2 regions of the Rothia sp. HMSC062F03 genome follow, and region 2 is predicted to be linked to the other one. Evidence: predicted binding sites of a transcription regulator. Region 2 holds the regulator's gene; the other holds the start of a gene.

Region 1 (4,956 bases), on a different contig from region 2:
CGGCGGCACCATGGCCGACCAGGGTTCGGTTGCCTTCCTGTTCGAGCGTAAGGGCGTTGCTGAGGTCACCAAGACTGACGGCCTGACCGAGGATGACGTTCTGATGGCTGTTCTGGATGCCGGCGCCGAAGAGGTCCTGGACGAGGGCGATATCTTCACCGTCATCTCCGCACCTACCGACCTGCCCGAGATTCGTAAGGCTCTGGACGAGGCCGGCCTGGAGTACAACAACGACGACCCGGTCTTCCGCCCGACCATGCAGGTCGACCTGGACGCCGAGGGCGCCAAGAAGTTCCTGAAGCTGGCAGACGCCATCGAGGAACTGGACGACGTGCAGAACGTCTACTCGAACGCTAACGTCTCTGACGAGGTTGCTGCTCAGCTGGAAGCCGAGTAGTCACCGCCCGAGCGCGCCACTTCTGAGCGTGCACTGAAGCCACTTCCCGGCCGGCCCACCGCGCGTGGACCCGGCGGGAGGTGGCTTTTGAACGTTATGCCGGTCGGCGCCCGGCCTAAACGCCCGGCCGTGCTCCGGCTGGCGGCCCCGCGAACTGCGGTATCGCAGACTTTACCCCGCGAAGGCTCCGCGAAGACCCAGTGAAGACCCCGCGAACTTTGGAAAGCGAACTGTGGAAGGAAAGCACACGTGAACGCTGCATCCGCCGCGCGCGATAGCATGCGCGAAAACCATACGGTCGCCGCCGTGGACCGCGTGCCGGGGGCGACCCGCATCATGGGCGTGGACCCCGGCCTCACGCGCTGCGGCTTCTCAATGCTCGACATGACCGCGGACCGTAAGGCGCACTTCGTGAACGTGGGCGTGGCGGGCACCGACCCGGCCCGCACGCTGGACCAGCGCATCCTCTGGATTTTCAACGCGGCCTCGCACTGGCTGGACACCTACCGGCCCGACGCCCTGGCGATTGAGCGCGTCTTTGCGCAGGAGCAGGTGAACACGGTGATTGGCACGGCACACGCCTCGGGCGCGGTGATTTCTGCCGCGGCGATGCGCGGCGTGCCGGTGTTCTTCCATACGCCCTCCGAGGTGAAGGCGGCGGTGACCGGTAGCGGTCGTGCGGATAAGGCCTCGGTGGGTCGCATGGTGACCCGCATTTTGGGTTTGAACGCCATGCCGAAGCCCGCGGACGCGGCCGACGCGCTGGCCATCGCCATCTGTCACGGCTGGCGCGGCGGCGGCATCGGCTCGGGTATTAACATGTCGGCGCAGACGCAGACGCACCAGGGATCGCGGCCCGCGAAGGCTCGCCGTGCGGGTTCGTTGACCCCCGCGCAGCGCGCCTGGATGGAGGCGGAGGCTAAGGCCCGCCGCTAGGGGTGCCGACTCGTTACCCTTCGAACAAACCCCTTCGAACGTACCGGGAGCTGGATTCGCTAAAGAATTCGAATACCCCTTGATTTCAGAAGAAATATTCTAATATACTGATAGTATCTTCCCGTGGCATACCCGCCGGCCCCGATGCGCGCCGGCGGCACAGCAGGCCGCGAGGGGAGTGCAGTATCGTTCGCCCCGGCGCGGGGCGTTGAAAGGTGGAGAGAATGATTGCATCGCTGACCGGCCGCGTGGCCCAGGTGGGGCTTGACCACGCGGTGATTGACGTTAATGGTTTCGGTATGCTGGTGCACGCCACCGCACGCACTCTCTCTAAGCTACGCACGGGGGAGGAGGCCACCGTGCTGACCACCATGATCGTGCGCGAGGAGTCCATGACCCTCTACGGCTTCTCGGAGCCGGCCGAACGCGAGGTCTTTGACATGATGCTCTCGGTCTCGGGCATCGGCCCTCGCATCGCCCTGGCGGTGCTGAGCGTGCACACCGCCGCGGAGGTGGAGCGAGCCGTGGCCACCGGTGACGACAAGGCCTTCACGAAGGTCCCGGGCATCGGCCCGAAGGGTGCCCGCCGCATCGTGCTGGAGCTTGCCGGCAAGCTGATTCTGAGCGACGGCCAGACCGACGAGCTGCCGCTGAGTCAGGGTATCGTGTGGAAGCCGCAGGTGCTGGATGCGTTGACCTCCCTGGGCTGGAGCGAGAAGGACGCCTCCGCCGCCATCGACGCGTACGTGAAGCACAATCCCGCCGCCGAGAGCGAGCCGGTGGGCGTGGCTCTGCGCGGTGTGCTCGCATCCCTGGGTACGCAGAACACGGTGGGTCGCCACTAGGGCCGCTCGCCGAGCCCTTGGCTGATCCCGGCCGATTTTGGCGCGCCCGTTACCTCGCGCCTCACTCACTCCACGAAAGAAGAATTTTATGACCCAGAACCCCTACGATCCGCAGGCCGCGGCATCCCCGGTTTCCGGCGGGTATTTTCCCGGTCAGGTGCCCGGCGTCCCGGGTGCGCCCGCGCAGCGCCTGGTCGCAATGGAAGAAGAGCCCGAAGAGAAGATGATTGAGGCGGCCCTGCGCCCCAAGTCCCTGGACGACTTCGTGGGTCAGCGCCGCGTGCGCCAGCAGCTTTCTCTCGTGCTGGAGGCCTCGAAGATGCGCGGCCGCAGCGCCGATCACGTGCTGCTTTCGGGCCCTCCCGGCCTGGGTAAGACCACCCTGGCCATGATTATTGCGGCCGAGATGGACGCGCCCCTGCGCATCACCTCCGGCCCCGCGATTCAACATTCCGGGGATTTGGCGGCGATTCTGTCTTCGCTGACCCCCGGCGAGGTGCTGTTCCTCGACGAGATTCACCGCATGAGCCGCCCGGCCGAGGAAATGCTCTACATGGCGATGGAAGATTTCCGCGTGGACATCGTGGTGGGTAAGGGTGCCGGCGCGACCTCCATTCCGCTGGAGCTTCCGCAGTTCACCCTGGTGGGCGCAACAACCCGCGCGGGTCTGCTGCCCGGGCCTCTGCGCGACCGCTTTGGCTTTACCGGTCACCTGGAGTTCTACTCGGTTGAGGAGCTGGAGCTGGTGCTGCGCCGTAGCGCCGGCCTGATGGACATGCAGATTACCTCCGAGGGCTTCACCGAGATTGCGGGTCGCTCCCGCGGCACACCCCGTATCGCGAACCGCCTGCTGCGCCGCGTGCGCGACTGGGCCCTGGTGAACGGCGTGGACCGCATCAACGCGCGTGATGCCGCGACCGCCCTGGACATGTACGAGGTAGATTCGCGCGGCCTGGATCGCCTGGACCGTGCCGTGCTGGAATCGCTCATCCACAAGTTCGGCGGCGGGCCGGTTGGCCTGTCCACCCTCGCCATTGCGGTGGGGGAGGAGACCGAGACCGTGGAGACCGTGGCGGAGCCCTACCTGGTGCGCGAGGGCCTGATTGGTCGCACCCCGCGCGGTCGCGTGGCCCTGCCCGCGGCCTGGGAACACCTGGGTCTGGAGGCCCCCGAGATTCAGCTCTAGAGCCGCACCGGCCAAGACATACAGCAAGTAGCCCGTGGGAGGTATCGCCCCTCCCGCGGGCTCTTCTACGCGTTCGCAACAGCTCTTCTGCAGGCTCTGTCGGCGTCGCCAAGCCCTGCCGACGACATAAAATTACGCCACGGGCTGGATAAAACTCAGGTAAACCTCACAAAAACGCTGGTTCGGTGCGCTAAAGCTCCTGCTCTCGCGTAGGATGGATACGTACTGTATCTACGATTCCACGCCTTTTAGCACGCTCAACCCGCGCGGTGAGCGGCGCGGGTGCGGATGTGAAAGTGAGACCATGGATTTTAACCTCCTGATTATGATTGCCATGATGGCGTTCCTGGCATGGATGATGTTCTCCGCCCAGAAGCGTCAGCGTAAGCAGATGGAGGAACTGCGTGCAATGCAGCAGTCTCTCGTCCCCGGCACTCAGGTTATGACCGGTTCCGGCTTCTACGGCACCGTCGTCAGCACCGATTTCGATGACAATAAGATTCAGCTGGAGCTGGCTAAGGGCGTTGTTATCACCGTGGCGCTGAACGCAATTATGAGCGTTGTTGAGGACGAGGCCCCCGCCGCACCCCTGACCGAGGACGTCGAGCCGGCATCCGCGGAATCTCAGGCTCCCGCGGAAGGCGGCGTCTCCGAGGACTCCTCGAAGACCGCCCAGTAACTTAAGACCGAACGACCCGGCGCCGCGCACTCGGCGTCGGGTTTTCGCGTCCGCTAAGGAATCTGTAGAACACCAAATCTACACACAAAAATACTCATAGAAGGAACATTATGGCTAAGCGTTCACCGCTTGCAGCCGCGCGAGGGGCGCTCCTCTCGATGGTCCTGCTCATGGTTGTGATGGCTGCCGGCATCTTCGGCAGCACCTACTCGGGAGGCTCCTGGGCACCGAAACTGGCCCTGGACCTCTCGGGTGGTACGCAGATGATTCTCTCCCCGAAGGTCAACGGATCATCGGACGGGAACGTTACCCAGGAGCAGCTGAACCAGGCGGTTGAGATTATTCGTCAGCGCGTTGACGGCGCCGGCGTGTCTGAGGCGGAGGTCACCACCTCCTTCGGCTCGGGTAACAACGTGGTCGTCTCGGTTCCCGGCACGATTAGCTCCGAGACCCGTCAGCTGATTCAGGCATCCGCAAATATGACGTTCCGCCCGGTCCTGGTGGCCGGTCAAGGCGCCGCGGTTGCCGAGGGATCCCGCACCGCGGACGACAAGCTACCCAAGCCGACCGCCGAGCCGACCGACGGTTCGGACCGCAACTGGATTACCGCCGACCTGTACAAGCAGTACGAGGCGAAGGACTGCACCGCGGCCCGCAGCGAGGACGCGGATAGCGCCGACCCGACCAAGCCGATGGTGGCCTGCTCCGCCGACGGCAAGGAGAAGTACATTCTGGGTCCCGTGGAGCTGAATGGTAGCGATATTTCTACCGCGAGCCACACCCAGGAGACCAGCGGCCAGGGCGTAACCACCGGTCGCTGGGCTGTGACCATTCAGTTCAACGATGCCGCCCGCGAAAAGTTCCAGAACATCACCTCCCGCCTGAACGCGATTCGTGCCCAGAACTCTTCTGA
Region 2 (4,956 bases):
GTACGTGTTGGAGGGCGACCTGCTGGAGGTTCTGGAAGAGGAACTGGCCGAGGCCCGCGCCTTCACCGCCGAGGCCGATAGCGCCGAGACTCGCTAGGATCCGGTTAACGTGACGCAGAAGATGACAGGACGCGCCGGCGTGCCCAAAAACGCCTCCGGGACTGCACCCGAGGGCACCCGATTCACCGGGCAGGAGCTTGAGACCCTGCCCGGTGCGAGGGATGCCCTGAACCTGCTCGACGAGGTTGTGGAGGCCACGGGCGGGCAGAAACGTGACGGTCAGCGCACGATGGCGGCGCACGTGGCGCAGGCCCTTGAACTGCAACGACATCTGCTCGTGCAGGCCGGCACCGGCACCGGTAAGTCTCTGGGCTACCTGGTTCCGGCTCTCGCTCGCGTGGGGGAGTCCGACCAGCCCATCGTGGTGGCTACCGCGACCCTGGCCCTGCAGGCGCAGATCGTGAACCGCGATATTCCGCGTCTTCTGCAAGCACTGGAGCCGCGCCCGGAGTCGCAGGCGCAGGTGGCCCTGCTCAAGGGCCGCAACAACTACCTGTGCCTGCACAAGCTTGAGGGCGGCTACCCCGAAGAGGAACAGGATGCCCTCTTCGACATGCCTTCTTCGACCTCCCGCGTGGGCGAGGAAGTCGTGCGCCTGCGCGAGTGGGCTGACCGCACGGAGACCGGCGACCGCGACGAGCTCAAGCCAGGTGTGTCCGATCGCGCGTGGGCTCAGGTCTCGGTGAGCGCGGCCGAATGTCTGGGCCGCCGCTGCCCGCTGGTGGAGGAGTGCTTTAGCGAGATGGCGCGTAGTCGTGCCGCCGAGGCAGATATCGTCATCACGAATCACGCCCTGCTGGCCATTAACGCTTTCGAGGGCATGAAGGTTCTGCCCGAGCACGAGACCGTCATCATCGACGAGGCCCACGAGCTGGTGGACCGCGTGACCGGTGCGGTTTCCGGATCGCTGACCGTTGCGATGGTTCGCCGCGCCGCTCGAGGCGTGAAGAAACACTCTAAGGCCGATTCCGGGGCCCTGGAGATGGCCGCCGGAACCCTGGAAACCGCACTGGAGGGCCTGCCCGAAGGGCTGCTCAACGGCCTCGACGGTCGTCTGCTCACGGCCCTGTCCGCGGTGAACGATGCGGCCCGCGCCGCGCTCTCCGATACGAAACCCGACGGACAAGAGGCCGACGCCGGCCTACAGATGGCCCGTTCCCGCGTCTCGGAGGTGCACGAGGTGAGCAACCGCATCCTGGAGGCTTCGGCTGAGCAGGATGTGCTGTGGGTTTCACGTCAGGGCGGCTGGGAGAACGGCCGCTACGTGGCCGCCTCCGATACCGACCCCGCGACCCTGAATATCGCCCCGCTGAGCGTTGGCCTGCAGCTGCGTGACGGTCTGTTTGCCGACCGCACCGTAATCCTAACGAGCGCGACCCTGACGGTGGGCGATTCCTTCGATGTGGCCGCCGGCGCCCTGGGTTTGCAGGGGGAGGGGGCTCCCCGCTGGACGAGCATCGATGTGGGTTCGCCCTTCGACTACCGCAAGCAGGGCATCATATACGTAGCCGGGGATCTGAAGCCCCCGGGATTTGGCGTGCACGAGGGCCAGCTGGAGCGACTTCGCGAGCTGTGCGAGGCGTCCGAGGGAGGTGCCCTGGGGCTGTTCTCCTCGAAGCGTGCAGCCGAGCGCGCCGCAGAGTATATGCGTGAGCACAGCGATCTGAATATTCTTCTGCAGGGTGAATCCTCGCTGAAGGCCCTGGTGGAGGAGTTTAGCGAGGATGTTGACTCGTGCCTATTCGGCACGATGAGCCTGTGGCAGGGCGTTGACGTCCCCGGAGACTCCTGCCGTCTGGTGGTGATGGATCGCATCCCGTTCCCGCGACCGGACGATCCGATTGCGCAGGCCCGCACGGAGTCGGTGAACCGTCATCGCGGTAACGGGTTCATGGCCGTCTCTGCGCATCACGCGGCTATCCGCATGGCGCAGGGCGCGGGTCGCCTGATCCGTTCGGTGAATGACCGCGGGGTCGTGGCGGTTCTGGATTCGCGACTCGCAACGAAGCGCTACGGCGGCTACCTGATGAGGGCCATGCCGCCGATGTGGCCCACCCAGAATAAGCAGGCCGTGGTGGGTGCGCTGGCCCGTCTCTCGGAATCCATCGACAGGTAGCCCGTCTACCGTGTGCTGAGCGGGCCATTGTGTATTGAGCGGGCGGCGCGTTTTCCCCGCAGGGCTATTTCCCCGTAGAGTCAGAGAAAAGCCCCCGGCACTCGCAAACTTGCGAGTGCCGGGGGCTTTGTTCGTTATGGGCTTTGGAAACGCTGAAGTCTCAAAGGACGTAGCTACCAGATCGGGGCGTTGGCGCCGGGAGGCATAGCACCCCATGATGTTCTCGCGAAGAGCGGGGATTAGAGGCTACGCAATACCGAAACAACCTTGCCCATGACGGTGGCGCGGTCACCCATAATCGGTTCGTAGCTTGCGTTGCGCGGCATGAGCCAGGTGTGGCCATCAACCTGGCGGAAGACCTTCACGGTGGCCTCATCGTCCAGCAGGGCGGCCACGATGTCGCCGTTGTCGGCGGTGTGCTGTTCACGCACGACGACCCAGTCGCCATCGCAGATGGCGGCGTCAATCATGGAATCGCCCTTGACCTTGAGCATAAAGAGCTTGCCGTTGCCGACCAGCTGGCGCGGCAGGGCGAGTACATCTTCCACAGACTGCTCGGCGGTGATGGGGCCGCCCGCGGCAATGCGACCGACGAGGGGGACGGGTACGAGGTCGTCCTCGCCAACCTCAAAGTTCGGAAGCTCAGGCAGGGGAGTGTGCATGCCGGCGCCGTTTTCGTCGAGCACCTCGATGGCGCGCGGGAGCTTGGGATCGCGGCGAATGTAGCCCATATTTTCGAGTCGGCCAAGCTGATGGGTGACCGAAGAGAGAGACGCAAGACCCACCATATCGCCAATCTGGCGCATGGATGGCGGATAGCCCTTCTGTTCAATCTCGGTGCGGATCGCGTCAAGAATCTTCTGCTGGCGCGCGGTCAGCGCCGGGCGGGGTGCTGTTGCCATATCTCTTCCTTTGGTCTGTGTCGCCGAAGGCTGCTGTACCTTCGGCGGAGCACGGATGGGTTGTCCACGTGTTCGTCATACGGTGACGTATATCGCACGGCTTAGGTGAAACATACCCCTTATCTCGTCAGGGGTGGATTAGATTCTAGATCCGTCGCGAGTCACGCCCCGCCATGATGGAAATCATCACGAGCGTGTGGAACATCTCTTGACACAAGTGTAGAACACTCTACCGACAAATTCAAACAAATATACTAGATTTTTTCTTCGAAACCGGGGGAATTTTTAGTATGTATCTGCTAGACTTTAGAACACGGATTCGGATACAGTAGAAAACCCTCCCGATTTTCGGGGTACAAACGGGGTATTCTCCATGTAATTCGAATACTCGTTCTGCCTTGCGGGTCTGGAAGGGGGTCGTCGAATGTTCGAGAGTATTCGAACGAGAAACCGAATGACCTTCCTTAAGTCGAAGGGGAGTTCTGGGGAACGCGTCTGCAAGACAAAACCCCGAACGTTCCTTGACCCGATGTGTCGGGTCCCGGGCAGAAAAACGAACAACCACACTCAACTCACCCGCCGAGTCTCGAGAGAGCCGGCACCGTTCACCCCGGCGGATTACCGCGGGAGTGAGCTTGAGAGAAAGGAACCACAATTATGACCGCAGCTTCTTTGGCCCCTCACCGTGCCTCTGCGTCTGCTACCCTTCCGGAAGGTTTGGTGGTACTTCACCCCGCGCACGCACGGCAGTCCGCGCGCATCGCTCGAGGCTCCTCCCGTCGCGCATCCGCTCCTCAGCTTTCTGCCTCTCCGGCACCCGTCCGCCGTGTCTCTCCCGCCGCGACGGCTGCTCGGCCTGCAGCCCCCTCCGCTCCGGTGAATGAACGCTCCGTTTCGGCGCACCTCTCCGGGCAGGGGAGGGAATCGTCTTCTCGTCATGCGGGCCTTGTGCCCTCCGCTATCTCGGGTCTTCGCTCCCTATCGTCTCGCCTTGAACGCTTCAACCCCCTGCGCAATTTCAAGGGGCTGCCCCTGCTGACCCTGGCCGCGCTCGTGGTGCTGGGCGCCATTACCTTCCTCGGCCCTTCCTTCGGCCCCCGTGTTGAGAACGCATCGGCCACCCAAGCCACTGTGACCGTTAAGCACGGCGAGACACTGTGGGACATCGCCCAGTCGGTGAACCCCGGCGGTGATGTCCGTGATACCGTGGTGCGTATTATGGAGATGAACTCGCTGACGAGCACCGCTGTCGACGCCGGTCAGCGCCTCGAGGTTCCCAAGCCGCGCCACTAGGCAAAGCTGTCGAGGCGAGAGCTTCGGCTCACCCGTCAGCGGATTATGAATCGGCTACGAACCGCCTACCGCACTACTCAAGGAGCACGCGATGTCAACACCCTCTCAGTCCCATCAGGACGCGGTCTCCTCACCGCGCCCCGTGGTCGCCGTTCTGGGAGATCCCGGAACTCACGGCGCCATGGTAAAGCTTCTTCGGGATTCGGGTGCGGAGGTCATCGTCACCGCTGACCCGCATCAGCTCCGCGAGGCTGACGGCATGGTGGTTGCCGGTCCTGCCGGTTCCCTTGAGGCGTTCGACGAGCTAAAAGCCAAGGACGCTGAGCGCGTGATTGGGCGCCGCGTGGCCGGTGTCCGTCCGGTGCTCGCGGCCGGTGCCGCCCTGAGCTGCCTTTTTGAATCCGTTGCGGTGAACCACCCACAGCTGGGCAGCGTGCAGGTTCAGGGTATGGGGGAGTGGCCCGGCGAGAGCGTGGAGCTTTCCACCCGGGGCCTGGTGCCCGGCTCCTCCGCGGTGTCCCCCTCGACCGGCAGTCGACTGCTCAAAGATATTGAGGGCGAGGCCCGTTTCAAGTCCGAGCACGG

What was found. Region 2 encodes LexA, which represses DNA repair genes until DNA is damaged. Its sites were predicted from a motif close to TCGAACANNTGTTCGA; they were not measured.
Region 1: the regulator LexA is predicted to act here: its motif matches at 1,420-1,435, upstream of ruvA (Holliday junction branch migration protein RuvA).

The regions. Positions count from the first base shown of each region.
Region 1 covers NZ_KV830898.1:44,652-49,607, forward strand. The annotation lists gene HMPREF2674_RS07805 (YebC/PmpR family DNA-binding transcriptional regulator) at 1-397, shown strand, start outside; gene ruvC (crossover junction endodeoxyribonuclease RuvC) at 677-1,333, shown strand; gene ruvA (Holliday junction branch migration protein RuvA) at 1,558-2,178, shown strand; gene ruvB (Holliday junction branch migration DNA helicase RuvB) at 2,378-3,364, shown strand; gene yajC (preprotein translocase subunit YajC) at 3,669-4,043, shown strand; gene secD (protein translocase subunit SecD) at 4,154-4,956, shown strand, end outside.
Region 2 covers NZ_KV830882.1:25,002-29,957, reverse strand. The annotation lists gene hflX (GTPase HflX) at 1-97, shown strand, start outside; gene HMPREF2674_RS04470 (ATP-dependent DNA helicase) at 122-2,176, shown strand; gene lexA (transcriptional repressor LexA) at 2,416-3,078, opposite strand; gene HMPREF2674_RS04460 (LysM peptidoglycan-binding domain-containing protein) at 3,736-4,371, shown strand; gene HMPREF2674_RS04455 (type 1 glutamine amidotransferase family protein) at 4,463-4,956, shown strand, end outside.